Regions from separate parts of the Streptomyces doebereineriae genome, predicted to be linked through region 2. Evidence: riboswitches for the same ligand, from Rfam matches in the RefSeq annotation. Region 2 holds a riboswitch; the other holds the start of a gene.
The links. A riboswitch is a leader RNA that binds a small molecule or an ion and turns the genes downstream of it on or off. The one in region 2 is predicted to bind glycine.
Positions count from the first base shown of each region.

Region 1: it holds a riboswitch for glycine, as region 2 does, so the genes downstream of both, gcvP (aminomethyl-transferring glycine dehydrogenase) here and gcvT (glycine cleavage system aminomethyltransferase GcvT) in region 2, are expected to answer to the same signal.

Region 1 covers NZ_JAVREZ010000043.1:2,267-16,371, reverse strand. The annotation lists gene RNB18_RS50295 (CDP-alcohol phosphatidyltransferase family protein) at 72-680, shown strand; gene RNB18_RS50290 (mannose-1-phosphate guanyltransferase) at 795-3,290, shown strand; gene RNB18_RS50285 (DUF881 domain-containing protein) at 3,386-4,291, shown strand; gene RNB18_RS50280 (small basic family protein) at 4,288-4,620, shown strand; gene RNB18_RS50275 (DUF881 domain-containing protein) at 4,626-5,456, shown strand; gene RNB18_RS50270 (FHA domain-containing protein) at 5,518-6,426, shown strand; gene ftsR (transcriptional regulator FtsR) at 6,445-7,182, shown strand; gene RNB18_RS50260 (bifunctional nuclease family protein) at 7,260-7,733, shown strand; gene RNB18_RS50255 (MerR family transcriptional regulator) at 7,997-8,656, shown strand; gene RNB18_RS50250 (DNA polymerase IV) at 8,715-10,142, shown strand; gene RNB18_RS50245 (PRC-barrel domain-containing protein) at 10,058-10,435, opposite strand; glycine riboswitch at 10,559-10,654, shown strand; gene gcvP (aminomethyl-transferring glycine dehydrogenase) at 10,830-13,715, shown strand; gene RNB18_RS50235 (TOBE domain-containing protein) at 13,758-14,105, opposite strand, start outside.
Region 2 covers NZ_JAVREZ010000004.1:316,881-331,291, forward strand. The annotation lists gene RNB18_RS14375 (M1 family metallopeptidase) at 1-935, opposite strand, end outside; gene RNB18_RS14380 (ABC transporter ATP-binding protein) at 1,033-2,352, opposite strand; gene RNB18_RS14385 (ABC transporter ATP-binding protein) at 2,349-3,440, opposite strand; gene RNB18_RS14390 (ABC transporter permease) at 3,437-4,444, opposite strand; gene RNB18_RS14395 (ABC transporter substrate-binding protein) at 4,514-6,265, opposite strand; gene RNB18_RS14400 (ABC transporter permease) at 6,325-7,323, opposite strand; gene RNB18_RS14405 (enhanced serine sensitivity protein SseB C-terminal domain-containing protein) at 7,660-8,415, opposite strand; gene RNB18_RS14410 (enhanced serine sensitivity protein SseB) at 8,527-9,321, opposite strand; gene RNB18_RS14415 (AAA family ATPase) at 9,390-10,064, opposite strand; glycine riboswitch at 10,234-10,330, shown strand; glycine riboswitch at 10,331-10,442, shown strand; gene gcvT (glycine cleavage system aminomethyltransferase GcvT) at 10,489-11,607, shown strand; gene gcvH (glycine cleavage system protein GcvH) at 11,706-12,083, shown strand; gene glyA (serine hydroxymethyltransferase) at 12,098-13,360, shown strand; gene RNB18_RS14435 (L-serine ammonia-lyase) at 13,417-14,411, shown strand, end outside.

The DNA.
Region 1 (14,105 bases), on a different contig from region 2:
AGCCAGAGCTTTTTTGCGTTGAGGTAGGGTCAGGGAGCATCGTTGGCACGTTTCCCACAGGAGGCCCCCGGGTGGAGGTCCAGGAGACCCGCGTCCAGACAGACCGGGTCCTCACCATCCCCAACATCCTCAGCATGGCGAGGCTCGTTGGGGTGCCGCTCTTCCTGTGGCTGATCCTCAGGCCCGAGTTCGGAGGGCCGAAGAGTGACACCTGGGCGTTGCTGGTACTCGCTCTGAGCGGGATCAGCGACTACCTGGACGGCAAACTCGCCCGACGGTGGAACCAGATCAGCAGTCTTGGCCGGCTGCTCGACCCCGCGGCCGACCGGCTCTACATTCTCTCGACTCTGGTCGGTCTCACCTGGCGCGAGATTCTGCCAATCTGGTTGACGGCTGCACTGCTCCTGCGAGAGCTGGTTCTCCTGGTGATGGTGGGCATCCTCAGGCGTCACGGTTATCCCCCGCCGCAGGTGAACTTCCTTGGCAAGGCTGCCACCTTCAACCTGATGTACGCCTTCCCACTGCTCCTGCTCAGTGACGGAACTGGATGGATCTCGTCACTCGCTGCTATTTTCGGATGGGCGTTCGCCGGATGGGGTACAACGCTGTACTGGTGGGCAGGAGTGCTCTACGTGGTACAAGTCCGCCGCCTGGTCCGTGCGGACGCCAAGGCCGACTGAACCCGCCGATTGGCACGGCCGTGGCGGCTCGATGGCCCCCGGCAGAAAAGTGCGGGACAATCTGGACGGGTGAAGTCGGCTAGACCGTCGTCTCTTAAGGAGGACGCTTCCGACATGAAGGCCGTCGTGATGGCCGGAGGCGAAGGCACACGCCTTCGTCCCATGACCTCGAGCATGCCCAAGCCGCTCCTGCCGGTGGTAAACCGGCCGATCATGGAGCACGTGCTGCGGCTGCTCAAAAGGCATGGGCTCAACGAGACCGTCGTCACCGTCCAGTTCCTGGCCTCACTGGTCAAGAACTACTTCGGTGACGGTGAAGAGCTCGGAATGGAGCTCTCCTATGCCAATGAGGAGAAGCCACTCGGTACCGCCGGAAGCGTCAAGAACGCCGAAGAGGCGTTGAAGGACGACGCTTTCCTCGTCATCTCCGGTGATGCTCTGACCGACTTCGACCTCACCGAACTCATCAACTTCCACAAGGAAAAGGGTGCGCTGGTCACCGTCTGTCTGACCCGTGTGCCCAATCCGCTCGAATTCGGCATCACCATCGTCGATGAGGAAGGCAAGGTCGAGCGCTTCCTGGAGAAGCCGACCTGGGGGCAGGTCTTCTCGGACACCGTGAACACGGGCATCTATGTCATGGAGCCCGAGGTCTTCGACTACGTCGAACCCGATGTGCCCGTGGACTGGTCCGGCGATGTCTTCCCGCAGTTGATGAAGGAAGGCAAGCCGATCTACGGCTATATCGCGGAGGGGTACTGGGAGGACGTCGGCACGCACGAGAGTTATGTGAAGGCGCAGGCCGACGTCCTGGAGGGCAAGGTCGACGTCGAGATCGACGGCTTCGAGCTCTCTCCGGGCGTCTGGGTTGCGGAAGGTGCCGAGGTGCACCCCGATGCCGTTCTCCGTGGTCCGCTGTACATCGGGGACTACGCGAAGGTGGAGGCCGGCGCCGAGATCCGCGAGCACACCGTCGTGGGTTCGAACGTGGTCGTGAAGAGCGGCGCGTTTCTGCACAAGGCCGTCGTGCACGACAACGTGTATGTCGGGCAGCAGAGCAATCTTCGTGGCTGTGTCGTCGGGAAGAACACCGACATCATGCGCGCGGCTCGTATCGAGGACGGCGCGGTCATCGGTGACGAGTGCCTCGTCGGCGAGGAATCGATTATCCAGGGGAATGTGCGGGTCTACCCGTTCAAGACCATCGAGGCCGGTGCCTTCGTCAACACCTCGGTCATCTGGGAGTCCAGGGGCCAGGCGCATCTCTTCGGCGCCCGGGGAGTCTCCGGCATCCTGAACGTCGAGATCACCCCGGAACTCGCGGTACGGCTCGCCGGCGCCTACGCGACGACCCTCAAGAAGGGATCGACCGTCACCACCGCCCGTGACCACTCCCGTGGCGCGCGGGCACTGAAGCGGGCGGTCATCTCCGCTCTGCAGGCCAGCGCCATCGACGTACGTGACCTGGAAAACGTACCGCTGCCCGTGGCGCGCCAGCAGACCGCTCGCGGGAGCGCCGGCGGCATCATGATCCGGACCACGCCCGGGGTGCCGGACTCCGTCGACATCATGTTCTTCGACGGGCGGGGCGCGGACCTTTCTCAGGGCAGCCAGCGGAAGCTGGACCGGGTGTTCGCGCGGCAGGAGTACCGGCGCGCGTTCCCCGGTGAGATCGGAGACCTGCACTTCCCGGCGAGTGTCTTCGATTCGTACACCGGTTCACTGTTGCGGAACGTCGACATCACCGGGATTTCCGAGTCCGGGCTGAAGGTCGTCGTGGACGCGTCGAACGGCAGTGCCGGTCTGGTGTTGCCCAGTCTGCTCGGGAAGCTCGGCGTGGACTCGCTGACCATCAACCCGGGGCTCGACGAGTCCAGGCCGACGGAGACGGCGGACGCCCGGCGGTCGGGTCTGGTGCGGCTGGGTGAGATCGTGGCGTCCGCGCGGGCCGCGTTCGGGGTGCGGTTCGACCCTGTGGGTGAGCGGCTGTCCCTTGTGGACGAGAAGGGGCGGATCATCGAGGACGACCGGGCGCTGCTCGTCATGCTCGACCTGGTCGCCGCGGAGCGCCGCAGCGGCCGTGTGGCGCTGCCGGTGACCACCACGCGGATCGCCGAGCAGGTGGCGGCGTACCACGGCACGCAAGTGGAGTGGACGACCACCTCGCCCGACGACCTCACCCGGGTCGGACGCGACGACTCGACCATCTTCGGTGGTGACGGTAAGGGCGCCTTCATCATCCCGGAGTTCAGCAGTGTCTTCGACGGTGCGGCGGCCTTCGTACGGCTGATCGGGCTGGTGGCGCGGACGCAGCTCACGCTCAGCCAGATCGACGCGCGGATTCCGCGGGCGCATGTCCTCAAGCGGGATCTGGCGACGCCGTGGGCCGTCAAGGGACTGGTGATGCGCAGGGTCGTGGAGGCGGCGGGCGATCGCTTTGTCGACACGACGGACGGTGTCCGGGTCGTGGAGACCGATGGACGCTGGGTGATGGTGCTGCCGGACCCGGCGGAGGCGGTCACCCATCTGTGGGCCGAGGGGCCCGATGACGCGTCCGCGCAGGCCCTGCTGGACGAGTGGTCGGCGGTCGTGGACAGCGCCGGCCGCTGAGTCCCGCACGCGTGCGTGCCGGACAGGTGTCCCCAAGGGGGCCTGTCCGGCACGCCGATGGGGCCATTCGGAGGTGGGGGCCGCGACGTGCGACGATGTGCGGCATGCCGCAGCAGCCCCCCATTCGGAGCACCCCCACGCGCCCCACGCGCCCGGACGCCTCCATGTCGCTGCTCACCAACGTCATGGACCACAGCCTCGACGACGGGTACGCCGAGGCTGCGGACCGCAAGAAGGCCGCCGGTGACGGCGGGCTGCCCAAGACCTTGCGGGCGAGGCTGGGGCTGGCTGTCGGTCTGGTCCTCGCCGCTCTCGTGGTCACCGTGGGGGCGGCGCAGGCGCGGGTGGCGGCTCCGGTCGTGGCCAAGGAGCGCGAGGAACTCATCGACCGTATTGACCGCGAGACCGAGACGGCGGACAAGCTCGAGGAGAGCGTCGACCAGCTGCGCGACGATGTGAGCACGCGGCAGCGCGAGGCGCTCAAGCAGAGTGGCGACAGCGGCCAGGCCGACCTCGTGGGCATTCTGTCGGGCGCAGTGGAGGTGCACGGCCCAGGCGTAAAACTGGTCGTGAACGACGCCAAGGAAGCCAGCACGGGCGGCGACGGGAACCCGCGTGAGACGTCGGGGTTCTCCGACACCGGGCGGGTGCGCGACCGTGACATGCAGCGGGTGGTGAACGGGCTGTGGGAGTCGGGCGCGGAGGCCGTCTCCATCAACGGACAGCGGCTGACCGCGCTGTCGGCGATCAGGGCCGCGGGTGACGCGATACTGGTCGACAACAAGCCGTTGGTTCCGCCGTATACGGTGCTTGCGGTGGGGGACGGGCAGCGGCTGAGCACCAGGTTCCAGGACAGTGCCGACGGGCTGTATCTGCACGCCCTGCAGGAGAACTACGGCATCCGGACGGCCATCTCCGTGGAGGACGACCTCCGGCTGCCGGCCGCACCGAGTGTGATCGTACGTACAGCAGAGCCGAGAACTGAGAAGGGCACATCGTGATCGCCGTACTGGGCCTCGTCGTGGGAGTCGTGGCCGGCCTCTTGGTCCGGCCTGAGGTTCCGGCGGTCGTCGAGCCTTATCTGCCGATCGCCGTAGTGGCGGCGCTCGACGCTGTCTTCGGGGGCCTGCGGGCCATGCTCGACGGCATCTTCGACGACAAGGTCTTCGTCGTGTCGTTCCTGTCGAATGTGGTCGTGGCCGCGTTGATCGTGTTCCTGGGCGACAAGTTGGGCGTGGGCGCCCAGCTCTCGACCGGTGTCGTCGTGGTGCTCGGCATCCGGATCTTCTCGAACGCCGCGGCGATCCGTCGACACGTCTTCCGGGCGTGAGGCCGATGAGCGACCAGGAAGAGACGCCCGGCAACAGGCTGCGCAAAGAACTGCCCGAGGAACTCCCGGCGACCCCGTCCGAGGAGGCAGAGACCACGGCGTCGGAGCCAGGACTGACCGGCCGCCAGCGACTGGTGAAGGGGTTGTGGCCGCCGCGCGCGACCCGGGCCCAACTCATCGTCGCGGTGCTGTTGTTCGGCCTTGGATTCGGCCTCGCCGTCCAGGTGGCCTCGAACAGCGACAGCGACAGCGCGCTGCGGGGGGCGCGGCAGGAGGATCTCGTACGCATCCTCGATGAACTGGGCGACCGTACTCAGCGTCTTCAAGACGAGAAGCAGGGCCTCGAGAACCAGCGGGACGAGTTGGAGAACAGCTCCGACCAGGCCGAGGAGGCCCGCAAGCAGACGGTCGAGAAGGAGCGGCAACTCGGCATCCTCGCGGGCACGGTGGCCGCGCAGGGGCCGGGCATCACGATGACCATCGACGACACCAAGGGGACGGTCGAGGCGGACATGCTGCTCGACGCGATCCAGGAGCTGCGCGCGGCCGGCGCGGAGGCGATCCAGGTGAACGGTGTGCGGGTCGTCGCCAACACCTTTCTGTCGGACTCCGACAAGAGTGTGAGCGTCGACGGGAACAAGATCACCGCACCTTTTCGTTTCAAGGTCATCGGTAATCCGCAGGACCTCGAACCGGCGCTCAACATCCCTGGAGGCGTGGTGCAGACTCTTGAGAAGGAGCAGGCCACCGTTACCGTCGAGCGGTCGAACAAGATCGTCGTGGATGCCTTGCGAGCGGCGAAGCGGCCTGACTACGCTCGGTCGTCCCCCCGGTGAACCGGGGGTGCATGGGGGGCGTCCGGCCAGGGCATGAGGTTGCGGGGGGTCGCCGCACCGAATGGGTGGTGCGTGGTGGAAACTGTCTGGTGGAAACGGACGTTGTGAGGATGTCCGGGTCGACCGGTGTGTTCAATCAGGGTTCGTCCTGCCCCACGGGCGGGTCTGTTTCGGTCAAGGGGAATCGCCCGTGAAGTTGTTTGCGAAGTTGTTCGGCAAGAGCGCGCGAGAAGGTAGCGACAACAACGCGACCGCTCGTCACCGCGCACAGCCCGACGCCGAGGGCCAGCGCCCGCTGTTCCGGGACCAGCTGGGCGGCCAGGGTGGCGACATTTCCGGAGGTCAGGGCGTGCCGTCTGTTGACCCTGCCCAGTCCGGCGGCATAGGTTTCGGGCAGCCGTCAACCTCAAGTACGGGTGGAGGGTTTTCCCCTATGTCGGCCCTGGTGTGTACGAGGTGCGGTAACCGCAACGCGGAGAACAGCCGCTTCTGCTCCAACTGCGGCGCTCCGCTGCGGGCCGGGGCTGTGCCCGAGCGTCCTTCGGAGACGACCTCCACCATCTCCATCTCGGGACTCGAGGCGTACGACTCCGAGGTCACCGGCCAGACGCAGATGCCGGCGCTCTCCCCGGAGGCGCAGGCTGCCGTCGACGCGCTGCCGCTGGGCTCGGCGCTCCTGGTCGTGCGTCGTGGGCCCAACTCGGGCAGCCGCTTCCTGCTGGACGGCGAGCTGACCACGGCCGGCCGCCACCCGCAGAGCGACATCTTCCTCGACGACGTCACGGTCTCGCGCCGGCATGTGGAGTTCCGCCGCGGTCAGGACGGCTCGTTCACGGTGTCCGATGTGGGCAGTCTCAACGGCACGTACGTCAACCGTGAGCGCATCGACTCGGTCGCTCTGAACAACGGCGACGAGGTGCAGATCGGCAAGTACCGGCTGGTCTTCTACGCGAGCCAGCAGGGCTACTGACCCTCCCAGGGAAGGTCCATGCTTCAAACACCGAGCGGCGGTGCCGGACACGGCACCGCCGCGACGGACAGTGGGCTGATGAGCATCGGCACGGTGCTGAACGTGCTGCGTGACGAGTTCCCCGAAGTCACGATCTCCAAGATCCGTTTTCTGGAGTCCGAAGGTCTCATAGAGCCGCAGCGGACTCCGTCCGGGTATCGCAAGTTCAGCGACCGGGACGTCGAGCGTCTCGGTCATGTCCTGAGGATGCAGCGGGACCACTATCTGCCGCTCAAGGTGATCAAAGAGCATCTGGACGCCATGGAGCGAGGCGAAGCCGTCGCGTTGCCCACGGTCGGCCGGCAGCGGGACGGAGAAACGGTCCTGGAGGTCCCTGAAGGCCCCACAGCGGCCCGGATCGGCCGGGCCGAGCTGCTCGCCGCCGCCGAGATCGGCGAGTCGGAGCTGGCGGAGTGGGAGTCGTACGGGCTCATCACCCCGTTTCCGGACGGGGCCTACGACGCCGAGGCGGTCACCGTGGCCGCGCTGGTCGTCGAGCTGGGCCGGTTCGGGATCGAGCCGAGGCATCTGCGTGCGATGAAGGCCGCCGCCGATCGTGAGGCCGGGCTGGTGGACCAGGTCGTGGCTCCGTTGAAACGCCACCGCAACCCGCAGACCCGCGCACACGCGGAAGCGCGCGCCAAGGAACTCGCGGGGCTCACGGTGAAGCTGCACACGGCGCTCGTGCAGACCGCGCTCGGGGTGCGCCTGCCCTGAGGGTGGCCGGGCATCGGATCGTCCCCCGTTTCCGGCCCGACTACCCAAACGTCCCGGGCACGGCCTAGGGTTGCTGTGTGAACGAGCTCGATGTCGTAGGTGTCCGGGTCGAAATGCCCTCCAACCAACCGATCGTGCTCCTGCGTGAAGTGGGAGGCGACCGCTACCTCCCCATCTGGATCGGGCCGGGTGAGGCGACTGCGATCGCCTTCGCACAGCAGGGCATGGCCCCCGCACGACCGCTGACCCACGACCTGTTCAAGGACGTGCTGGAGGCGGTCGGCCAGGAGCTCACCGAAGTGCGCATCACGGATCTGCGTGAGGGCGTCTTCTACGCGGAGCTGGTGTTCGCCAGCGGGGTCGAGGTGAGCGCGCGGCCGTCCGACGCCATAGCGCTGGCCCTGCGCACCGGGACGCCGATCTACGGCAGCGACGGAGTGCTCGACGACGCCGGCATCGCGATTCCGGACGAGCAGGAGGACGAAGTGGAGAAGTTCCGCGAGTTCCTCGACCAGATCTCCCCCGAGGACTTCGGCACCAGCAGTCAGTGAGGCAGCCGCGGCCGATCCGGCGGATCAGCGGTCCGTGACGGGTCAGCCGTGTCCGGTCGTCACTGAAATGCTGGCATTTGCCACCGGCGCGTGAGAGCGTCCTGCGGCCCGCCAGGAGCGCATTCGGCTAGCCTTTCCCCGCGGTTGGGTACGGGAAACCACTCCTAGGGTGATTATCACTCGGCGTGCCGAGTGTGGCGATCGTTGACGCACCCCTGGTGACTGCCTACCGTCGAGAAGGCAGGTCAAGGACGGAGGTCGGCGTGAGAAGCAGCGGCGACGGTACGGCTGGGGGTGCCCCCGGACGGAGTCTCGGGGCAGGCGGCCCGTACCCGCTTCACGGCAGCCCGTTTCAGGGCAGCGCGGCCGATCACGCTCCGCAGCGACCGGCGGCCGTGCCGAGCAGCGGAGGGGCGACGTCCATGGCGTCCGAGCAGATCGGCTATCGCGGCCCTACGGCGTGCGCGGCGGCAGGCATCACCTACCGGCAACTCGACTACTGGGCGCGCACCGGCCTCGTCGAGCCGAGCGTGCGGCCCGCCCACGGGTCGGGGACGCAGCGGCTCTACAGCTTCCGGGACGTCGTTGTCCTGAAGATCGTCAAGCGGTTCCTCGACACGGGTGTGTCGCTGCAGAACATCCGCACCACGGTCCAGCACCTGCGGGAGCGGGGATTCCAGGACCTGGAGCGGATGACGCTCATGAGCGACGGCGCCACGGTCTACGAGTGCACCTCGCCCGACGAGGTCCACGCGCTGCTCCAGGGCGGTCAGGGCATCTTCGGGATCGCCGTGGGTGTCGTGTGGCGGGACGTCGAGAGCGCCCTGTCACAGCTGCACGGGGAGCGCATCGACACCGGGGAGACACTCGTCGGGCACAACCCCGCGGACGAACTGGCGCGGCGGCGCAACCGGGCGGTCTGAAGCCTGCCCCGCTCTCTCGGGCGGGGCATTGTCAGTGGCGTAGGGCAGCATCGGACATGTGAGAAAGACGCCCACGATCCTGCATCTCGACATGGATGCCTTCTACGCCTCGGCGGAGCAGGCGTCCAAGCCGAGTCTGCGCGGGAAGGCCGTCGTCGTGGGCGGGCTGGGGCCGCGGGGTGTGGTGGCCACCGCGTCCTACGAGGCCCGGGTGTTCGGGGTGCACTCGGCGATGCCCATGGGCCAGGCGAGACGGCTAGCGCCGAACGCCGCGTATCTGGTGCCGCGCTTCGGGTTCTACAAGGCGATCAGCGAGCAGGTGATGGGGCTGCTGCGGGAGCTGTCCCCGTTGGTGGAGCCGCTGAGCCTGGACGAGGCGTTCGTGGATCTGGAGGCCGGGGGAACGGCCTGGGACGAGGCGTCGGCGCGGCTGGCCGGGGCGAAGCTACGGGCCGACATACGGGCCGTCACGGGGCTCACGGGGTCGGTGGGGCTGGCCGCGTCCAAGATGCTCGCGAAAATCGCCTCCGAGCAGGCCAAGCCGGACGGCCTGGTGGTGATCGAGCCGGGGACCGAGCGGGCGCTTCTCGGGCCGATGTCGGTGCGGATCCTGCCGGGAGTGGGGCCGGCGACCGGCGATCATCTGAGGCGTGCCGGGATCCATACGGTCGACGAGATCGTGGAGGCGGGCGAGGACGAGCTCGTACGACTGCTCGGGAAGGCCCATGGGCACGGGTTGCACGCGATGGCGCTGGCGTACGACGAGCGGCCCGTGGTGGCTGAGCGGGAGACCAAGTCCGTGTCCGTCGAGGACACGTACGACGTGGACATCCATGACCGGGTGCGGGTGAGCCTGGAGGTGCAGCGGCTGGCGGACCGGTGTGTGCGGAGGCTGCGGGGGGCCGGGCTGTCGGGGCGGACCATCGTGCTGAAGGTGCGGCGCTACGACTTCTCGACGTTGACGCGGTCCGAGACCTTGCGGGGGCCCACCGATGACCCGGCGGTCGTGCGGGAGGCTGCCCTGCGGTTGCTGGAGGGCGTGGACTCGACGGGGGGTGTGCGGTTGCTGGGAGTGGGGGTGAGCGGACTCGCCGACTTCACTCAGGAGGATCTGTTCGCCCAGGCCGCGGGGGAGCGGGTGGAGTCGGCGGCTGAGGAGGAGGTCGATGATGTGGCCGTCCCCGAGGCGACGGCGGCTGCTGAGCGGCGGTGGGTCGCCGGGCATGATGTGCGGCATGCCGAGTACGGGCATGGGTGGGTGCAGGGGAGCGGGCTGGGGCGGGTGACCGTGCGGTTCGAGACGCCGGATTCGGAGCCGGGGCGGGTACGGACGTTTCTCGTGGAGGACCCTGCGCTGGAGCCCGCTGAGCCGTTGCCCCTGACAGAGGAGGTGCCGGGCGCTCAGGCCTCCGCGTCCTCCGTGCCCGCCAGCTTGCCGAAGTCCCGGTCCGGGAACGGGGGCGGTGCGGACACGTCGAGACCGTAGTGGTGGTAGAGCTGGAGTTCCTGGTCGGGGGAGAGGTGGCGGCCTACGCCGAAGTCGGGGGCGTCTTTGATGAGGGCGCGGTCGAAGGGGACGTGCAGGGTGCCGGCGACCAGCTCGCTCGGCCCCAGGGGGACGAAGGCGTCCCGGGAGAAGAGGCCCGTGCGTATGGCAGCCCACTCCGGCACGCCGGTCGCGTCGTCGAGGTAGACCTCGTCGACGGTGCCGATCTTGGTGCCGTTGCGGTCGAACGCCTTGCGGCCGATCAGGTTGCGCGGATCGATGTCGGTCTGCACGGGCCCTCCACTTGGTCGCAACTCATCCGAAGCGGTCGTAAGCACTACGAAAGAGCACTTCGGGGCGCGCGGCCACTCGAAGACTCGTGCGGTGGGCTCGCTGGTAGGCTTGCGAGCGGCTGCTGACCCCGCGCGGGAGAGTCCTCCAGACAACATCGGAGGCGCCGAAGGAGCAAATCCTCCCCGGAATCTCTCAGGCTCACGTACCGCGCGGACGAGGTCACTCTGGAAAGCAGAGCGGGTGTCGACAGCTTCCGCTCTCACCGACGGTGAAAGCCGGCGGCCTTCGGGCGGTCCGGTGAAGCTCTCAGGTCAGATGACAGAGGGGGAGGCCGTCGGGGTACCCGCGCCGGGGTACCCCTCGCAGGTCGTGTCAGACCAGGAGGCCTCCGCAATGACCGCCCATCGCATTCCGCTCTCCGAGCTCGAACAGGGCATTCCGTTCGAGCAGCGTCACATCGGCCCTGATCATGAGGCGCGGGCGAAGATGCTCGCGCAGGTCGGCTACGGCTCGCTGGACGAGCTCACCGCCGCCGCGGTGCCGGATGTGATCAAGAACGCCGATGCCCTGGAGCTGCCGGGCGGGCGCACCGAGGCCGAGGTGCTGGCCGAGCTGCGGTCGCTGGCCGACCGGAACCAGGTGCTCGATTCCATGATCGGGCTCGGCTACTACGGCACCTTCACTCCGCCCGTCATCCTGCGCAACGTCATGGAGAACCCGGCCTGGTACACCGCCTACACGCCGTACCAGCCGGAGATCTCGCAGGGACGCCTCGAGGCTCTGCTCAACTTCCAGACCATGGTCGCCGACCTCACCGGGCTGCCGACCTCCGGCGCCTCGCTGCTCGACGAGGGGACCGCGGCGGCCGAGGCCCTGGCTCTGTCCCGCCGCATGGGGAAGAACAAGAAGGGGCTCTTCCTCGTCGACGCCGACACCCTGCCGCAGACCATCGCCGTGATCGAGACCCGGGCCGAGCCGACCGGTGTCGAGGTCGTGGTCGCCGACCTCCGCGACGGGATCCCGGCCGAGCTCGCCGGGCGTGAGATCAACGGTGTGCTCGTCCAGTACCCCGGCGCCTCCGGGGCCGTACGCGACATCAAGCCGCTCATCGACCAGGCTCACGAGCTCGGCGCGCTCGTGACCGTGGCCGCCGATCTGCTCGCGCTGACCCTGCTGAAGTCGCCGGGTGAGCTCGGGGCGGACATCGCGGTCGGTACCACGCAGCGGTTCGGAGTGCCGATGGGGTTCGGCGGGCCGCACGCCGGCTACATGGCCGTACACGAGAAGTTCGCGAGGAGCCTGCCCGGGCGGCTCGTCGGGGTGTCCGTGGACGCCGACGGGAACAAGGCCTACCGGCTCGCGCTGCAGACACGTGAGCAGCACATTCGTCGGGAGAAGGCGACCAGCAACATCTGCACCGCTCAGGTGCTGCTCGCGGTCATGGCCGGGATGTACGCCGTCTACCACGGGCCCGCGGGGCTCAAGGGCATCGCGCGGCGGACCCACCGGTACGCGAACATCCTTGCCGCGGGCCTGACGGCCGGTGGGGTCGAGGTAGTGCACGGTTCGTACTTCGACACGCTCACCGCGCGGGTGCCCGCGAGGGCCGCCGAGGTCGTCTCCGACGCGCGGCGGAACGGCGTCAACCTGCACCTCGTCGACGCCGACCATGTGTCCGTTGCGTGCGACGAGACCACCGCGCGGGCCCAGGTGGGTGCCGTGTGGAACGCGTTCGGCGTCGAGGCCGACATCGAGGCGCTGGACGAGGCCACCGAGGAGGCGCTGCCGGACGCGCTGCTGCGCGACGACGACTTCCTCACCCACCCCGTCTTCCACCAGTACCGCTCCGAGACCGCGATGCTGCGCTACCTGCGTCGGCTCGCCGACCGCGACTACGCGCTCGACCGCGGCATGATCCCGCTCGGCTCCTGCACCATGAAGCTCAACGCGACCACCGAGATGGAGCCGGTCACCTGGCCCGAGTTCGGGCAGCTGCACCCCTTCGCGCCCTCCGAGCAGGCGCAGGGCTATCTGACGCTGATCCGGGAGCTGGAGGAGCGGCTCGCCGAGGTCACCGGGTACGACAACGTGTCACTGCAGCCGAACGCCGGGTCGCAGGGAGAGCTGGCCGGACTGCTCGCCGTACGCGGATATCACCGGGCCAACGGTGACGAGCAGCGGACCGTGTGTCTCATCCCGTCCTCGGCGCACGGCACCAACGCCGCGAGCGCCGTCATGGCCGGGATGAAGGTCGTCGTCGTGAAGACCGCCGGGGACGGCGAGATCGACGTCGACGACCTGCGCGCGAAGATCGAGCAGTACCGGGACGAGCTGTCCGTGCTCATGATCACGTACCCCTCGACGCACGGCGTGTTCGAGGAGCACGTCGCCGACATCTGCGCGCAGGTGCACGAGGCCGGCGGGCAGGTGTACGTCGACGGGGCCAACCTCAACGCGCTGGTGGGCCTTGCCAAGCCGGGGCACTTCGGCGGTGACGTCTCCCACCTGAATCTGCACAAGACGTTCTGCATTCCGCACGGCGGCGGTGGCCCGGGTGTGGGTCCTGTCGGCGTACGGGCGCACCTGGCGCCGTATCTGCCGAACCACCCGATGCAGCCCGCGGCCGGCCCGGAGACGGGCGTCGGGCCGATCTCGGCCGCGCCCTGGGGTTCCGCGGGGATCCTGCCGATCTCGTGGGCGTACGTCCGGCTCATGGGCGGTGAGGGGCTGAAGCGGGCCACGCAGGTGGCGGTGCTCTCCGCCAACTACATCGCCAAGCGGCTCGAGCCGCACTACCCCGTGCTCTACACCGGCCCCGGCGGACTGGTCGCGCACGAGTGCATCATCGATCTGCGGCCGCTCACCAAGGCGACCGGGGTGAGTGTCGACGATGTGGCCAAGCGGCTCATCGACTACGGCTTCCATGCCCCGACCATGTCGTTCCCGGTGGCCGGGACGCTGATGATCGAGCCGACGGAGTCCGAGGACCTGATCGAACTCGACCGGTTCTGCGAGGCGATGATCGCCATCCGTGCGGAGATCGAGAAGGTCGGTTCGGGGGAGTGGGCTGCCGAGGACAACCCGCTGCGGAACGCTCCGCACACCGCCGGTGCGCTGGGCGGTGAGTGGGAGCACGCTTACACGCGCGAGGAGGCCGTGTTCCCGGCCGGGGTGTCGGTGGCGGACAAGTACTGGCCGCCGGTGCGGAGGATCGACCAGGCCTTCGGCGACCGGAACCTGGTGTGTTCGTGCCCGCCGCTGGACGCGTACGAGGACTGACCCGAGGTGATGAGGGCCCCGTTTCGGCGGGGCCCTTTTCCGTTACGCCGTGGCCAGTGACACCTCTGTCGACTTGATCAGGGCGACGACCGGGGCGCCGGCGACGAGGGCGAGGTCGGTCGCGGCGTCCGCGGTGATCGCGGAGGTGAGTACGCCTCCCTCGACAGCGATCTTGACGGTGGCCATGGCGGCTCCGGTGGCGACGGCGGTGACGGTGCCGGGGAGCTGGTTGCGGATGGACACGTTCTGGACCGGGGCGGTGGCGAGGGAGACCTCCGTCGACTTCACCAGGGCGCGTACGGGCGAGCCCTGGGTGAGGCCGAGTTCGGCGATGGACTCGAGGGTGATCGCGGCCGTGAGGTCCTGGCCGCCGTCGAGGCGGATCCTGAC
Region 2 (14,411 bases):
TCGTTGCGCACCGCCGAGTACACCGGCTTCGACTGCACCTCCAGCGAGAACCCCGCCTGCGGCATGTCGTCGACGATCGCGCCGGTCTCCTCGAAGGGGTACGGCCCGAAGACCTGCGACCAGTAGTCGGTGGCCTCGGCGGTCACGCCGTACACGTCGACGTTGTTGCTGTTCTCCAGCACCGGGTCGATGGCGGTGTAGATGGGGATGCCGCCGGGGGTCTTCCCGGTGCGTACGTCGAACTTCCCGATGGTGGCGGTCGCGAGGTAGGTCGCCATCGGCTTCTTCTCGCGCCAGTGGGTGTACGTCGAGCCGCCCTTGTCGTACGTCGACACGAGCCGGCCGTTGGAGACCGCGGTCAGGCCCTTGGGGGTCCTGATGCGGATGTCGTAGGTGGCCTTGTCGGAAGGGTGGTCGCTGGACGGGAACCAGGTGGACGCGGCGTTGGGTTCACAGGCGACGAAGACGCCGTCGGGGGTCTTCATCCAGCCGTAGTCGGAGCCGAAGACGATGGGGCCGCTGAGGGGTTCGGGGACGCCGCCGTAGGTGACGGCGACCGTGAAGTCGTGGCCCTTGCGCAGGGATTGGCGCGGCGTGATGCGGATCTCGTCGCCGTCGCGGGTGAACTGGGCGCGTCTGCCGTTCACTTCGACTCTCGTGACCTCGAGTTTCTGGAGGTCCAGGTCGAAGGAGGAGAGGTTCTGGGTGGCGCGGGCGGTGAGTGTCGTACGGCCGTCCAGACGGTCGGTGTCCGGGTTGTACGCCACGTCGAGGGTGTAGTGGCGGGCGTCGAAGCCGCCGTTGCCGAGGAGCGGGAAGTATGGGTCACCGATGCCGGGGGCGCCGGCGGCGGGGCCTGGGGAGGCCGCGATGACAAAGAAGGAAGCCGCCGCGGTCGCGACGGCTCCTAAGCGTGCCGAACGGGAGAGTCCCATCGTGTCGTCCCTCCGAGCCTGTGCCGATAAGTCGGACACGGACGACTCTTCACTCTCCCGTTCGGGCATGTGCATGACTTTGCCAACTCGTCATGCGTTACTTGTCGGTTGACTCCTGACCGTCGTCTTCCGCTTCCTGGACGCCGGTGGCGGGCGTGGTCCTCGCTCCCGGGCCGGTCTTCGCGGACGTGGCTTCGGCGTCGGCCGTGGCCTCGGCCGCGGGCTTCTCGGCCGAGGTCTCGGAAGGCTCTGCCTCCTGGGAGCCCTCCACCACCGCCGCGACCGCCGCCGACGTCTCCGCCGACTCAGCCAGGACCTCCTCGGCGACCAGCGCGGCCGCCTCCTTGGCCACCGACAGGAGCACGGTGTCCTGCGGGGCCTGGTCCTCGAAGTTCTCCGGGTGGTGGCAGGCCACCCGCTGGCCGGGGCGCAGCTCGATCAGCTGGGGCTCCGTCGTCTTGCAGATCTCCGTGGCCTTCCAGCACCTGGTGTGGAAGCGGCAGCCCGAGGGCGGGGAGATCGGGGACGGGACGTCGCCGCGCAGCAGGATGCGTTCCGACTTGGTGCCGCGGCGCTTCGGGTCCGGCACCGGGACCGCCGACATCAGGGCCTTGGTGTACGGGTGCATCGGCGCCTCGTACAGCGAGGTGCGGTCGGCGAGTTCGACGATCTTGCCGAGGTACATCACCGCGATGCGGTCCGAGACATGCCGTACGACGGACAGGTCGTGCGCGATGATCACGTACGTGAGGCCGAGCTCCTCCTGGAGGTCGTCCATCAGGTTCACGACCTGCGCCTGGATCGACACGTCCAGCGCGGACACCGGCTCGTCCGCCACCACCAGCTTCGGCTTCAACGCGAGCGCGCGGGCGATGCCGATGCGCTGACGCTGGCCGCCGGAGAACTCGTGCGGGTAGCGGTTGAAGTGCTCGGGGCTCAGGCCCACCAGCTCCAGCAGGCGCTGGACCTCCCTCTTCACCCCGCCCTCGGGCTCCACGCCCTGGAGCCGGAACGGCGCCGAGACGATTCCGCCGATGGTGTGCCGGGGGTTCAGGGAGCCGTACGGGTCCTGGAAGATCATCTGGATGTCCCGCCGCAGCGGACGCATCCCGGCCGCGTTCAGCCGCGTGATGTCCTGGCCCTCGAAGTGGATCGAACCGCCGGTCGGCTCCTGGAGGCGGGTGATGACCCGGCCCATGGTCGACTTGCCGCAGCCCGACTCGCCGACCACGCCGAGGGTCTCGCCCTTGCGCACCTCGAAGTCGATGCCGTCGACCGCCTTGACCGCACCGACCTGGCGCTGGAGGACGCCCTTGCGGATCGGGAAGTGCTTCTGGAGGCCCTCGACCTTGAGCAGTATCTCGCGCTCGTCGGGGGCGGCCGTCACGTCCGCGTCCGTCTTCTTCGTCTCACTCACAGCTTCGGCGCAATCTCTTCGGTCCAGATCCGCGTGCGGTCCTCCGGCGAGAGGTGGCACGCGGAGAAGTGCCCGCCGCCGACCTGCTGGAGCTCCGGGCGCACGGTACGGGTGACATCGCCCTTGGGGATGTCCGCGTACGGGCAGCGGGGGTGGAAGGCGCAGCCCGAGGGGACGTTGATGAGGCTCGGCGGCTGGCCCTTGACGGGGATGAGCCGCTCGGAGGTCTCCCGGTCGATGCGCGGCATCGAGCCGAGCAGACCCCAGGTGTACGGGTGCTGCGGCCGCTCGAAGACGTCGTCGACGCTGCCCCGCTCCACGCACCGGCCGCCGTACATCACCAGGACGTCGTCGGCGATCTCGGCGACCACACCCAGATCGTGGGTGATGAGGACGACCGCGGAGCCGAACTCCTTCTGCAGATCCCGGATGAGGTCGAGGATCTGCGCCTGGACGGTGACGTCGAGGGCGGTCGTCGGCTCGTCCGCGATGAGCAGTTCGGGGTTGTTGACGAGCGCCATGGCGATCATCGCGCGCTGGCGCATACCGCCGGAGAACTCGTGCGGGTAACCGTCCACGCGCTTGTCCGGCTCGGGGATGCCGACCCGGTCGAGCATCTCGATCGCCCGCTTGCGAGCGGTCTTCTTGTTGACGTCCTGGTGGACGCGGTACGCCTCCACGATCTGACTGCCGATCGTGTAGTACGGGTGCATCGCGGACAGCGGGTCCTGGAAGATCATCGCCATCTCGCGGCCGCGCAGCCGGCGCACCTCGTCCGGGTCGGCGGAGACCAGTTCCTTGCCGTCCAGCCAGATCTCGCCGGACATCTGGACGTTCTTGCCACGTGCCCCGAGCCGGTGCAGGCCCATGATCGCCAGCGAGGTGACGGACTTGCCGGAGCCCGACTCGCCCACTATGCAGAGGGTCTTGCCCTTCTCCACCTGGAAGCTGAGCCCGTCGACGGACTTGACCAGGCCGTCGTCGGTCGGGAAGTGCACCTTGAGGTCGCGGACCGCGAGGAAGGCGTCGGGAGCGTTTCCGGGAGCCGGCTCGCCCAGGGCGGCACCGGTCTTGGAGAGTTCGGTCACGAGAGCCTCACCCGCGGGTCGGCGGCGGCGTACAACAGGTCCACCAGGAGATTTGCGATCACGACGAAGAAGGCGGCGAGCAGGGTGACGCCGAGGATCGGGGGCAGGTCGTTGTCGGTGATGCCCTGCACCGCGTACTGGCCGATGCCGGGCAGCGAGAACACCGTCTCGGTGATCACGGCGCCGCCGAGCAGCAGGCCCAGGTCCATGCCGAAGACGGTGATGATCGGGGTCAGCGCGGCCCGCAGCCCGTGCCGGGCCACCACCTTGCGCTCCCGCAGGCCCTTGGCGCGGGCCGTGCGGATGAAGTCCTCGTTCATCGTCTCCAGCATGCCCGAGCGGGTCAGCCGCGCGTAGATGGCGGAGTACAGCAGCGCCAGCGAGCACCAGGCCGGGAAGAGTGTGTTGGCCCACTGGGCCGGATTCTCGGTGAACGGTACGTAGGTTCGCCCGAAGATCGGCCACTGGTAGGTGAAGAGCAGCAGCGCCAGGTTGCCCGTGAAGAACATGGGCAGCGAGACACCGGCGAGCGCGACGCCCATGAAGGCGCGGTCGAAGAAGCTGCGGGGCTTGAGCGCGGAGATCACGCCGATCACCACACCGGACACCAGCCACATCACGGCGGCACCGGCGGCCAGCGAGACGGTCACCGGAAGGCGCGAGGTGAGCTGCGGCCACACCGCGACGTGGTTCTTGAAGGAGTAGCCGAAGCACGGCGCGTCACAGTGCGCCGTCGTGGGGCCCAGGTTGTAGGTGGCGCCGGACACGATCCCCTTGATGAAGTGCCAGTACTGGGCATACAGGGGCTCGTCCAGACCGAGGTTCTGCTTGACCGCGGCGATGTCGGCCTTCGTCGGACTCTTTCCGATGTACTGCTGCGCGAGCTGGTCGGCGGTCTGGCCGGCCATCCGCGGCAGCAGGAAGAAGATCGCGAAGGTGACCGCGGTGACGACCAGCAGCAGGATCACTGCCGCGAACGTCCGACGGAGGATGTACGAGATCACGGGGACCGGCGCTGGTGCCCGCGGGCCGCGAGGCCCACGGGCACCAATGCCTTCACCTGCCTTCCGGGGCTACTTCTTGGTCGTGCCGATGTTGAGGTAGTCGTACTGACCGCTGAAGGCCGACGAGGACACCAGGTTGGTGAAGTTGTCCGGGCGGTACAGCAGGACCTTGAAGTAGGTCAGCGGAACGAGCGCCGCCAGGTCCATCGCACGCTTGTCGATCGCGGCGTACTGGGCGTTGCGCGCGGTCTCGTCCTCGGTGGCGATGGCCTTCGCCAGCGCCTCGTTGATCTGCTTGTCGTCGAGGTACGAGAGGTTGGTGTTACCGGACGTGCCGATCGCGCCACCGTTCAGGATCTGCTGGAGGAAGCCGTAGCCGCCCGGCCAGTCGGCACCCCACTGCATCATGTGCAGACCGATGTTCTGCTTCTTGTCGAACGTCGGCACACCCGCGTAGTCGGTGAAGTACTTGCCCGACGGGTACTGCTTCAGGGTGGCGTTGATGCCGACCTTCTTCAGCGAGGCGATGATCGCGGTGGCCGCGTCGATCTCCTGCGGACGGTCGCTGCGCGCGGAGATGTTGGTACTGATCGCCGTCTTGCCGCAGGCCTTCAGCTGCTCCTTGGCCTTGGCGACGTCACCCTTGTTGCCGGTGGTGGCGTAGACGTCCGCCTTCTGGTAGCCGGGGATGTCCGGCGGCAGAACGGTGGTGGCGATGTCACCGCGGATCGGGCCGCCCTCGGCGGTCTGCACGGAGACCTTGTCGACGGCGTACTCGACGGCCTTGCGGCAGGCGACGTTGGTGAACGGGGCGACCTGGTTGTTGATCGCCAAGTAGACCAGACGGCCACCGTATGCGTTGTCGGTGTTGGCCTTCAGCGAGGCGTCGTTGACGACCTTCGCCTGAGTCGCGGCCTGGACACCCGTACCGGCGAGCTCGATCGCGTCACCGGCCTGGACGTCCTGGTCGATGGTCTCCGGGTTGACCTTCAGCTTGACGACGATCTTGTCCGGATACTGCTTGCGCAGCGGGTCGGTCTTCGCGTCCCAGTTCTCGTTGCGGACGAGGACGGCCTGCTTGCCCTCGTCGTAGCTCTGGAACTTGTACGAGCCCGAGGACACGATGCTCTTGATGTAGTCGATGCCGGTGTCCTTGGCCTGCGGGACCGGCGCCGTCTGCGGCGTCGCGACCAGGTAGTCGAACTCCTGGAAGGCGGTGTTGAGCTTGAAGACGATCGTGGTGTCGTCCGGCGTCTCGATGGACTTCAGGCCCTCGGCGCTCTTGTCCTTGTAGGGGCCCTTGTAGTCCTTGCCGCCCACCAGGAACTGCTGGAAGTAGTTCGGACCGAGGGAGAGCACGTCACGAGCGAAGTTGGAGCGCTCGACGGCGTACTTGACGTCCTTCGAGGTGATCGCCGTGCCGTCCTGGTACTTCAGGCCCGAACGCAGCTTGTACGTCCAGGTCTTGCCGCCGTCGCTCGGCTGGCCCGCGCTCGCTGCGAGGTCCGGGACCAGCTTGTTGCCCTCCTCGCCCGGACCGGGCTGGAAGGTCATCAGCGGGCGGGCGTACAGCCGGCTGAGGTTGTACATGTAGGCGTAGTACGTGTTGCCCGGGTCGAAGGAGTCCGGAACGTCGGTGAGCTCGTACGTGACCGTCCCACCCTTCTGGGTGGAGGCATTGACGACGCCCTTGGTCGCTGCGTTGGCCCCAGCCGACTTGTTCCCGTCTCCACCGTCGTTGTCATCGGCTTTGCTGCAAGCCGAGAGCAACAGGCTCGCACTGCCGATGGCCGCCACTGCGGCCAGCGCTGACCTTCGCATGATGGTCTGCTTCCCCTTCAATTGTCGGAAATCTGGTGGACTCTCACCGCGGTCGCGGGTCAGCGGCTGCGCGGGTCGAGAGCGTCGCGGAGACCGTCGCCGAGCAGGTTGAACGCCAGGACGGTCACGAAGATGGCCAGACCAGGCACGATCATGAACTGCGGGTCGACCTGGTAGAAGTCGACGGCCTGGTTGAGCATGCCGCCCCAGGAGGCCTGGGGAGGCTGGATGCCGACGCCGAGGAAGCTCAGCGACGCCTCGAAGAGGATGTTGGTCGGAATGAGCAGCGTCGAGTAGACGATGATCGGGCCGACGAGGTTCGGCAGCAGCTCCCGGAAGAGGATGTACGGCCCCCTGGCCCCCATCCCGCGCGAGGCGTCGACGAACTCCCGCTCGCGCAGGGCCAGCGTCTGACCTCGCACGATGCGGCCCAGGTAGGGCCAGTTGAAGAAGCCGATCACGAAGATCAGCACGCTGATGTGCAGCGGCAGACCCTCGAGCCCGAAGGCACCGCCCTGGAGTGTGGCCGAGATGGCGATGGCGAACAGCAGCAGCGGGAACGCCAGGAAGGTGTCCATCAGCCGGCTGATGATCGTGTCGACCCGTCCGCCGTAGTAGCCGGCGACCACGCCGAGCACGGCGCCGATCGTGTTGGACAGGATCGTGGCGCCGAAGGCGACGACCAGCGAGACCCAGGAGCCCTCGAGGATGCGGGTGGCGATGTCGCGGCCGAACTTCGGCTCCACGCCGAGCGGGTGGTCCCAGCTCATGCCGCCGAAGTTGCCCTTGGGCAGCGAGGTGTTGGGGTCGATCAGATCCTGGTGCAGGGCGTTCGGGTCGAGGCCGAACATGGCCTGGATGGGCCGGGAGAGCACCGCGAGGAGGACCAGCAGGATGACGATCACGCCACCGGCGACCGCCACCTTGTCCTTCTTGAACCGGGACCAGGCGATCTGCCCCAGGGAACGGCCCTCGATCTGCCCCTTGTCGACGCCGACGAGGACAGCCTCCGGCTGCGCCTCGGCCTGCGCCCCGGTGGTCTCGATCGGTGCGGTCACAGTGACCCGACCCCTCTCGCCGGTGGTGACCGGCCTACACCTGCCGTGGATTACGGCTTTGTCGACTTGCTCAGCTCGCAGGGAACGTCTGATCCTGCGTCTGCCTGGGGAGTCTTCAGCTTCGCTGCGATCACCCGCCAGGCCTGGCGAAGAAAGTATGCGTAACCGTGATGCAGTACGAGGGATTCCGTTATCCGAACAACGGGTAACGCCTCTCGGACGCATGTTAGTTGGGACAGAACGGTACAATAGGCGACTTTCGTGATGACCTGCCGCTATCTACGCGCGAAGAAACGTGGCCGTTACGTAAACGAGTCGAACAGGTAGTCGTAGCTCTCAGTAACCGCCACGGGTCGGCGGGTAGCCGTACCCGGCGGCCGGCGCCTGCGCGGGGGACCCGTGGGCCTCGCGGTCGTAGAAGGGACGGGCACCGGCGCGCATCCACAGCGCCACCGGGTCGTACTCGTCGGACATCGCCACGGTCGACACCGGGAGCCCGTCCGGGACGGCGCCGATGGACTGCTGCATCATCGCGCGCACCGAGTCCACGGCCGAGGGGCTGGTGTCGTACACGTCCAGACCGATCGCGAGATACGGCGCCCCGAGCGCCGGCTGCACCCAGGCGCGGCGCAGTGAGCGGACCGCCGGGGTGCGGTGGGCGTTCTGCACGAGCTGCGCGTAGAACTGGGGGATCTCGATGCCGGGTTCCGACAGCCTGAGCGGCCCCGCGGGCTGGCGCTCGAGGCCGGTGGCGATGCGGCGCAGATCGAGCCAGGGGATGCCGAGGCCGCCGCCGGGGGCGTGCGGGTTGAGCCAAAGCCCGTACTGGTCGGGGTAGAGGGTGCGGGCCACATCGATGCCGTCGACCACTTCGTACGAGCGGTTCCAGCCGCTGGCGCTGAGCTCCTGGGCCGAGGTCACACAGGGGGCGTAGCCGTAGCCGTCGACCTCCATGTTTCCGTACTGGGCGTCCGGGGAGCCGGCCTGGCCGTGCCACAGGAGCATCCAGATCTGGCCGGAGTTCGGGGTCGCCAGGGCGCGCAGCAGTGCCTCGTAGGCGTCGTAGCGCCCGGGGGTCACCTGGCGCAGCATGTGCTCGACCTGGTCGGTCGTGGTGGCGCTCACCCTGTATCGCCCCTTCTTGAAAGTTGCCCCGAGTAGGAAACCAGCTTAAGCGCCCACGAGCTCGGGATCTGTGCGCCGTCAGCCCTGTGTATAGAAGGGGCGCACCTGTTCGCGCATCCAGTGGCCCACCGGGTCGTCCGCCACGTCCAGCAGAACCAGGTTGACCGGCCAGGGGACCGGAGTCGTCCCCAGGGCCCTGCCGAGGGCGTCCATCGGGAGAGTGCGCAGATCGCCCTCCCACTGGGAGAGTTCGACGCCCACGAACATCACCGGGTCGGCCGTTTCGATCGCGGCCAGGCAGCGGCGGGCCGTGAGGACCACTCCGGTGGCCGCGAACTCGGCCGACGCGGCTGCCAGGAAGTCGACCGGGTCGTCCTGCCAGTCCGGCTCGTAGAGCTTGACCCGGCCACCGGTGTTGGGGCCGTCCAGCGGGGTGCGGCCCACGCGGCAGAGATCCGCGACCGCGGCGGGCGGGAGGGGCACGCCGACCACTCCGTCGGGGTTCACCGCGATGCCCACGTGCGGGGGCAGACCACGGGCGAACTCGACCGCCGGGGCGATGGTGTACGACAGATGGCTGCCGACGACCTGGCGGAGCTGCTCCTCGGAGCTGAAGACCGGGACGAAGGCCTGGCCCGCGATCTCCAGGGAGGGCAGGTCGAGGGGGCCGCTGTGCGGACCGCCGCCGTTCGGCAGGGGGACCCAGACGAAGCTGCGGCCGAGCACCTCGATGATCCGGCCGCCCGCCGAGGGCATGCCGAGGGAGGCCGAGAGCACCTCCTCCAGTTCGTTGCCGGGCCATCCGCCATGCGGATGAGGGTGCGGGTGTGCCGGTGCTGGAAAGTCCGCGGGAAGATCCGCCGGGAAGTCCATCTGTCTGACCGCCTGCTGTGAACCTACTGATGTGGCTGAAAGGCTAGCGGGTGCGACGGAAAGGTGGCTCAGCCCGTGAAACCGATCCGCCGCAGCACGTCCGCGGCGTCCCGGTCGATCAGCACCGCCGAACCGCAACCCTGGGGCAGGTCACCGCGCTCCACGGAGCGGATCAGCCGGGAGGCCGCGCCCCGGTGCCGCAGGAAGGCGTACCGCGAGACGCCCCGGCCGCGCTCGCGCTGGCCCTCCAGCGCGGTGTCCGCCGTGACGTCGAGCAGCAGCAGATGCAGGGTGCCGCCCCGACGCCGGGCCTCGCGGGCCAGCCACCCGCGCACCCAGGCCTGCGTCCCGCAGTCGTGGACCACGACTCCCTCGCCGGAGCGCAGGGCGCTGCGCAGTCCGGCGTAGTGCGCGAGCCGGACCAGGGGGCGGTAGACGGCGTACGGCAGTAAGCCGGACAGCCGGCCGTCCCAGCGGTCGCGGGTGTCCTGCGAGTCGATCCGGATCCCGCCCACCGCACGCTTCATCAGCGTGGACTTGCCGCTGCCCGGCAGGCCGGTGATGACGACGAGGTCCCTGGGGCCGAAGAGCAGGGCGTGCGGACTGCGGCCCGCGCGATCGCGCAGGTCGCGGACGACCGGGGCGTGCCGTGCGCCGCGGAGCTCGACGGCCGGGGCCGCGGGCTGCTCCGGCAGCGCGATGCCCGAGGTCGTCGCGTACGCCGTGGTCCTGTCCACCGTCATCGTCCTCCTCCGGGGTCGGGGTTCCCCTCCCCACCGAGCGTAAAGAGAAGGTAATGGACGATCTCTCGCTTTTCTGTAGTCGTACCGCCACAAGCTGGTTACAGACGCCGCCCTGCCGGACGCGTGCGCGGCGTGCAATGATGTCCGCGCCAACTGCATACCGGCCGCTTGAATCCGCGCGGGAGAGTCCTGGGTACGTGTACCCGGGCGCCGAAGGAGCAAGTCCCTCCCTTGAATCTCTCAGGCCCCGTTACCGCGCGGGCGAGGCACATCTGAAAAGCGGGCCGCCGACTCGAAGGCGGCTCCACCCACGGTGCAAGCCCGGATCATTTCGTGATCAGGGCGAACCTCTCAGGTTCCGATGACAGATGGGGAGGAAAGCCCTCGCCCGTCATGCCTTGGATCCTTGGGAGACGACCGTCCGATGAGCAGTACCGAATCCCGTCGTACCGCGCTCGACGCCCTGCACCGCTCGCTGGGCGCGACCATGACCGACTTCGCCGGCTGGGACATGCCCCTGCGCTACGGCTCCGAGCGCGACGAGCACAACGCCGTGCGCACGAAGGCCGGGCTCTTCGACCTCTCCCACATGGGCGAGATCACCGTGACCGGGCCGCAGGCGGCCGAGCTGCTGAACTTCGCCCTCGTCGGCAACATCGCGTCCGTGGGTGTCGGCCGCGCCCGCTACACCATGATCTGCCAGGCCGACGGCGGCATCCTGGACGACCTGATCGTCTACCGGCTCGCGGAGACCGAGTACATGGTGGTCGCCAACGCCTCCAACGCCCAGGTCGTGCTGGACGCGCTCACCGAGCGCGCGGCCGGCTTCGACGCCGAGGTGCGTGACGACCGGGACGCCTATGCGCTGATCGCCGTACAGGGACCTCAGGCGCCCGGGATCCTCGCCTCCCTGACCGACGCCGACCTCGACGGCCTGAAGTACTACGCCGGTCTGCCCGGCACGGTCGCCGGGGTGCCCGCGCTGATCGCCCGCACCGGGTACACCGGCGAGGACGGTTTCGAGCTGTTCGTCGCGCCGTCCGACGCGGAAGCGCTGTGGCAGGCCCTGACCAAGGCGGGCGAGCCGGCCGGCCTGGTCCCCTGTGGCCTGTCCTGCCGGGACACGCTGCGCCTCGAGGCGGGCATGCCGCTGTACGGGCACGAGCTCTCGCGGGAGCTGACGCCCTTCGACGCCGGGCTCGGGCGGGTCGTGAAGTTCGAGAAGGAGGGTGACTTCGTCGGGCGGGAGGCGCTGGCCGAGGCGGCCACCCGTGCCGCGGAGAACCCGCCACGCGTCCTCGTCGGACTCGTCGCCGAGGGCCGTCGGGTCCCGCGTGCCGGGTACGCGGTCGTCGCGGGCGGCGAGGTGATCGGCGAGGTCACCTCCGGTGCCCCCTCCCCCACGCTGGGCAGGCCGATCGCGATGGCGTACGTCGACCCCGCGCACGCGACGCCGGGCACGGCGGGTGTCGGTGTGGACATCCGGGGCAGTCACGAGCCGTACGAGGTCGTGGCGCTGCCGTTCTACAAGCGTCAGAAGTAGCCGTCGTAGGTGATGCTGAGCACAGAGTCGCTGCTCACGCACGCCTTCCGCAGTCCCCCATTCATCAGCACTCCCCCGCGTACAGGAGAATTCAGACCATGAGCAACCCGCAGCAGCTGCGCTACAGCAAGGAGCACGAGTGGCTGTCGGGCGCCGAGGACGGCGTCTCGACGGTCGGCATCACCGAGCACGCGGCCAACGCGCTCGGCGATGTCGTCTTCGTCCAGCTCCCGGAGGTCGGTGACACGGTGACCGCGGGCGAGACCTGCGGCGAGCTGGAGTCGACCAAGTCGGTCAGCGACCTGTACTCCCCGGTCTCCGGTGAGGTCACCGAGGTCAACGAGGACGTCGTGAGCGACCCGGCGCTGGTGAACTCCGCCCCCTTCGAGGGCGGCTGGCTGTTCAAGGTACGCGTCGCCGAGGAGCCGGCCGACCTGCTCTCCGCCGACGAGTACACCGCCTTTTCCGCCGGCTGAGGAGTCCGCACCCGATGTCCGCACTGAACACGCCCCTGCACGAGCTCGACCCGGAGATCGCCGCCGCGGTCGACGCCGAGCTGGACCGTCAGCAGTCCACCCTCGAGATGATCGCGTCGGAGAACTTCGCTCCGCTCGCCGTCATGGAGGCGCAGGGCTCGGTCCTCACCAACAAGTACGCCGAGGGCTATCCCGGCCGTCGCTACTACGGCGGCTGCGAGCACGTCGACGTGGCCGAGCAGATCGCGATCGACCGGGTCAAGGAGCTGTTCGGAGCCGAGTACGCCAACGTCCAGCCCCACTCCGGTGCCTCCGCGAACCAGGCCGCCCTGTTCGCGCTGGCGCAGCCCGGTGACACGATCCTGGGTCTGGACCTGGCGCACGGCGGTCACCTCACCCACGGGATGCGGCTGAACTTCTCCGGCAAGCAGTTCGACGTGGTCGCGTACCACGTGGACGAGGCGGGTCTCGTCGACATGGCCGAGCTGGAGAAGCTCGCCAAGGAGCACCGGCCCAAGGTGATCATCGCCGGATGGTCGGCGTACCCGCGGCAGCTGGACTTCGCGGAGTTCCGCCGGATCGCCGACGAGGTCGGGGCGTATCTGTGGGTCGACATGGCCCACTTCGCGGGCCTGGTGGCGGCGGGGCTGCACCCGAACCCCGTCGAGTACGCGGACGTGGTCACCTCCACCACCCACAAGACGCTGGGCGGACCGCGCGGCGGGATCATCCTGGCGAAGAAGGAGTTCGCGAAGAAGCTGAACTCCTCAGTCTTCCCGGGCTTCCAGGGCGGTCCCCTGGAGCACGTGATCGCGGCGAAGGCGGTGTCCTTCAAGGTGGCGGCCTCGGAGGAGTTCAAGGAGCGCCAGCGGCGTACCGTGGACGGTGCGCGCATCCTCGCCGAGCGTCTGACGGCCGACGACGCCCGGGAGGCCGGGGTCGACGTGCTCTCCGGCGGCACCGACGTCCACCTCATCCTCGTCGACCTGCGCGAGTCCGAACTGGACGGCCGGCAGGCCGAGGACCGCCTCCACGAGGTCGGCATCACGGTCAACCGCAACGCCGTCCCCAACGACCCGCGCCCGCCGATGGTGACGTCGGGGCTGCGGATCGGCACGCCCGCCCTGGCCACCCGCGGCTTCACGACCGAGGACTTCACCGAGGTCGCGGACGTCATCGCTTCGGCGCTGAAGCCCTCGTACGACCTGAAGTCGCTCAAGGCCCGGGTGAAGGCCCTTGCCGACAAGCACCCGCTGTACCCCGGCCTGAACAAGTAGTTCCACGGTGGGGGCACCCGACGACGTGTGCCCCCACCCTTTTTGAAGGAGTGCCCGTGGCCATCTCGGTCTTCGACCTGTTCTCGATCGGCATCGGCCCGTCCAGCTCCCACACGGTCGGCCCGATGCGCGCGGCCCGTATGTTCGCCCGCCGCCTGCGCAACGAGGAGCTGCTGTCCTCCGTCGCCTCGGTGCGCTGCGAGCTCTACGGCTCCCTGGGCGCGACCGGTCACGGCCACGGCACCCCGAAGGCGGTGCTGCTCGGCCTGGAGGGTGCCTCCCCGCGCACGGTGGACGTGGAGAACGCGGACGACCGGGTGGCGGAGATCAAGGCCGCGGGCGTCCTGAAGCTGCTCGGCGAGCGCGAGATCCCCTTCTCCTTCGACGACGACCTGGTACTGCACCGCCGCAAGACACTCCCGTACCACGCGAACGGCATGACGGTGTGGGCGTACGACGCCTCGGGCGCCGAGCTCATGTCGAAGACGTACTACTCGGTGGGCGGCGGGTTCGTCGTCGACGAGGACGCGGTGGGCGCGGACCGGATCAAGCTCGACGACGCAGTGCTGAAGTACCCCTTCCGCACCGGCGACGAGCTGCTGCGGCTGACGAGGGAGACCGGACTGTCGATCTCCGCCCTGATGCTGGAGAACGAACGCGCCTGGCGCACCGAGGACGAGATCCGCACCGGGCTGCTGGAGATCTGGGAGGTCATGCGGGCCTGCGTGTCGCGGGGCATGTCCCGTGAGGGCATCCTGCCCGGCGGGCTCAAGGTGCGCCGCAGGGCCGCCGTCACAGCCCGCCAACTCCGCGCCGAGGGCGATCCGTTGGCGCACTCCATGGAGTGGATCACGCTGTACGCGATGGCGGTGAACGAGGAGAACGCGGCGGGCGGCCGGGTGGTGACCGCCCCGACCAACGGGGCCGCAGGCATCATCCCCGCGGTGCTCCACTACTACATGAACTTCGTGCCCGGCGCCGACGAGGAGGGCGTCGTCCGGTTCATGCTGGCCGCCGGTGCCATCGGCATGCTCTTCAAGGAGAACGCGTC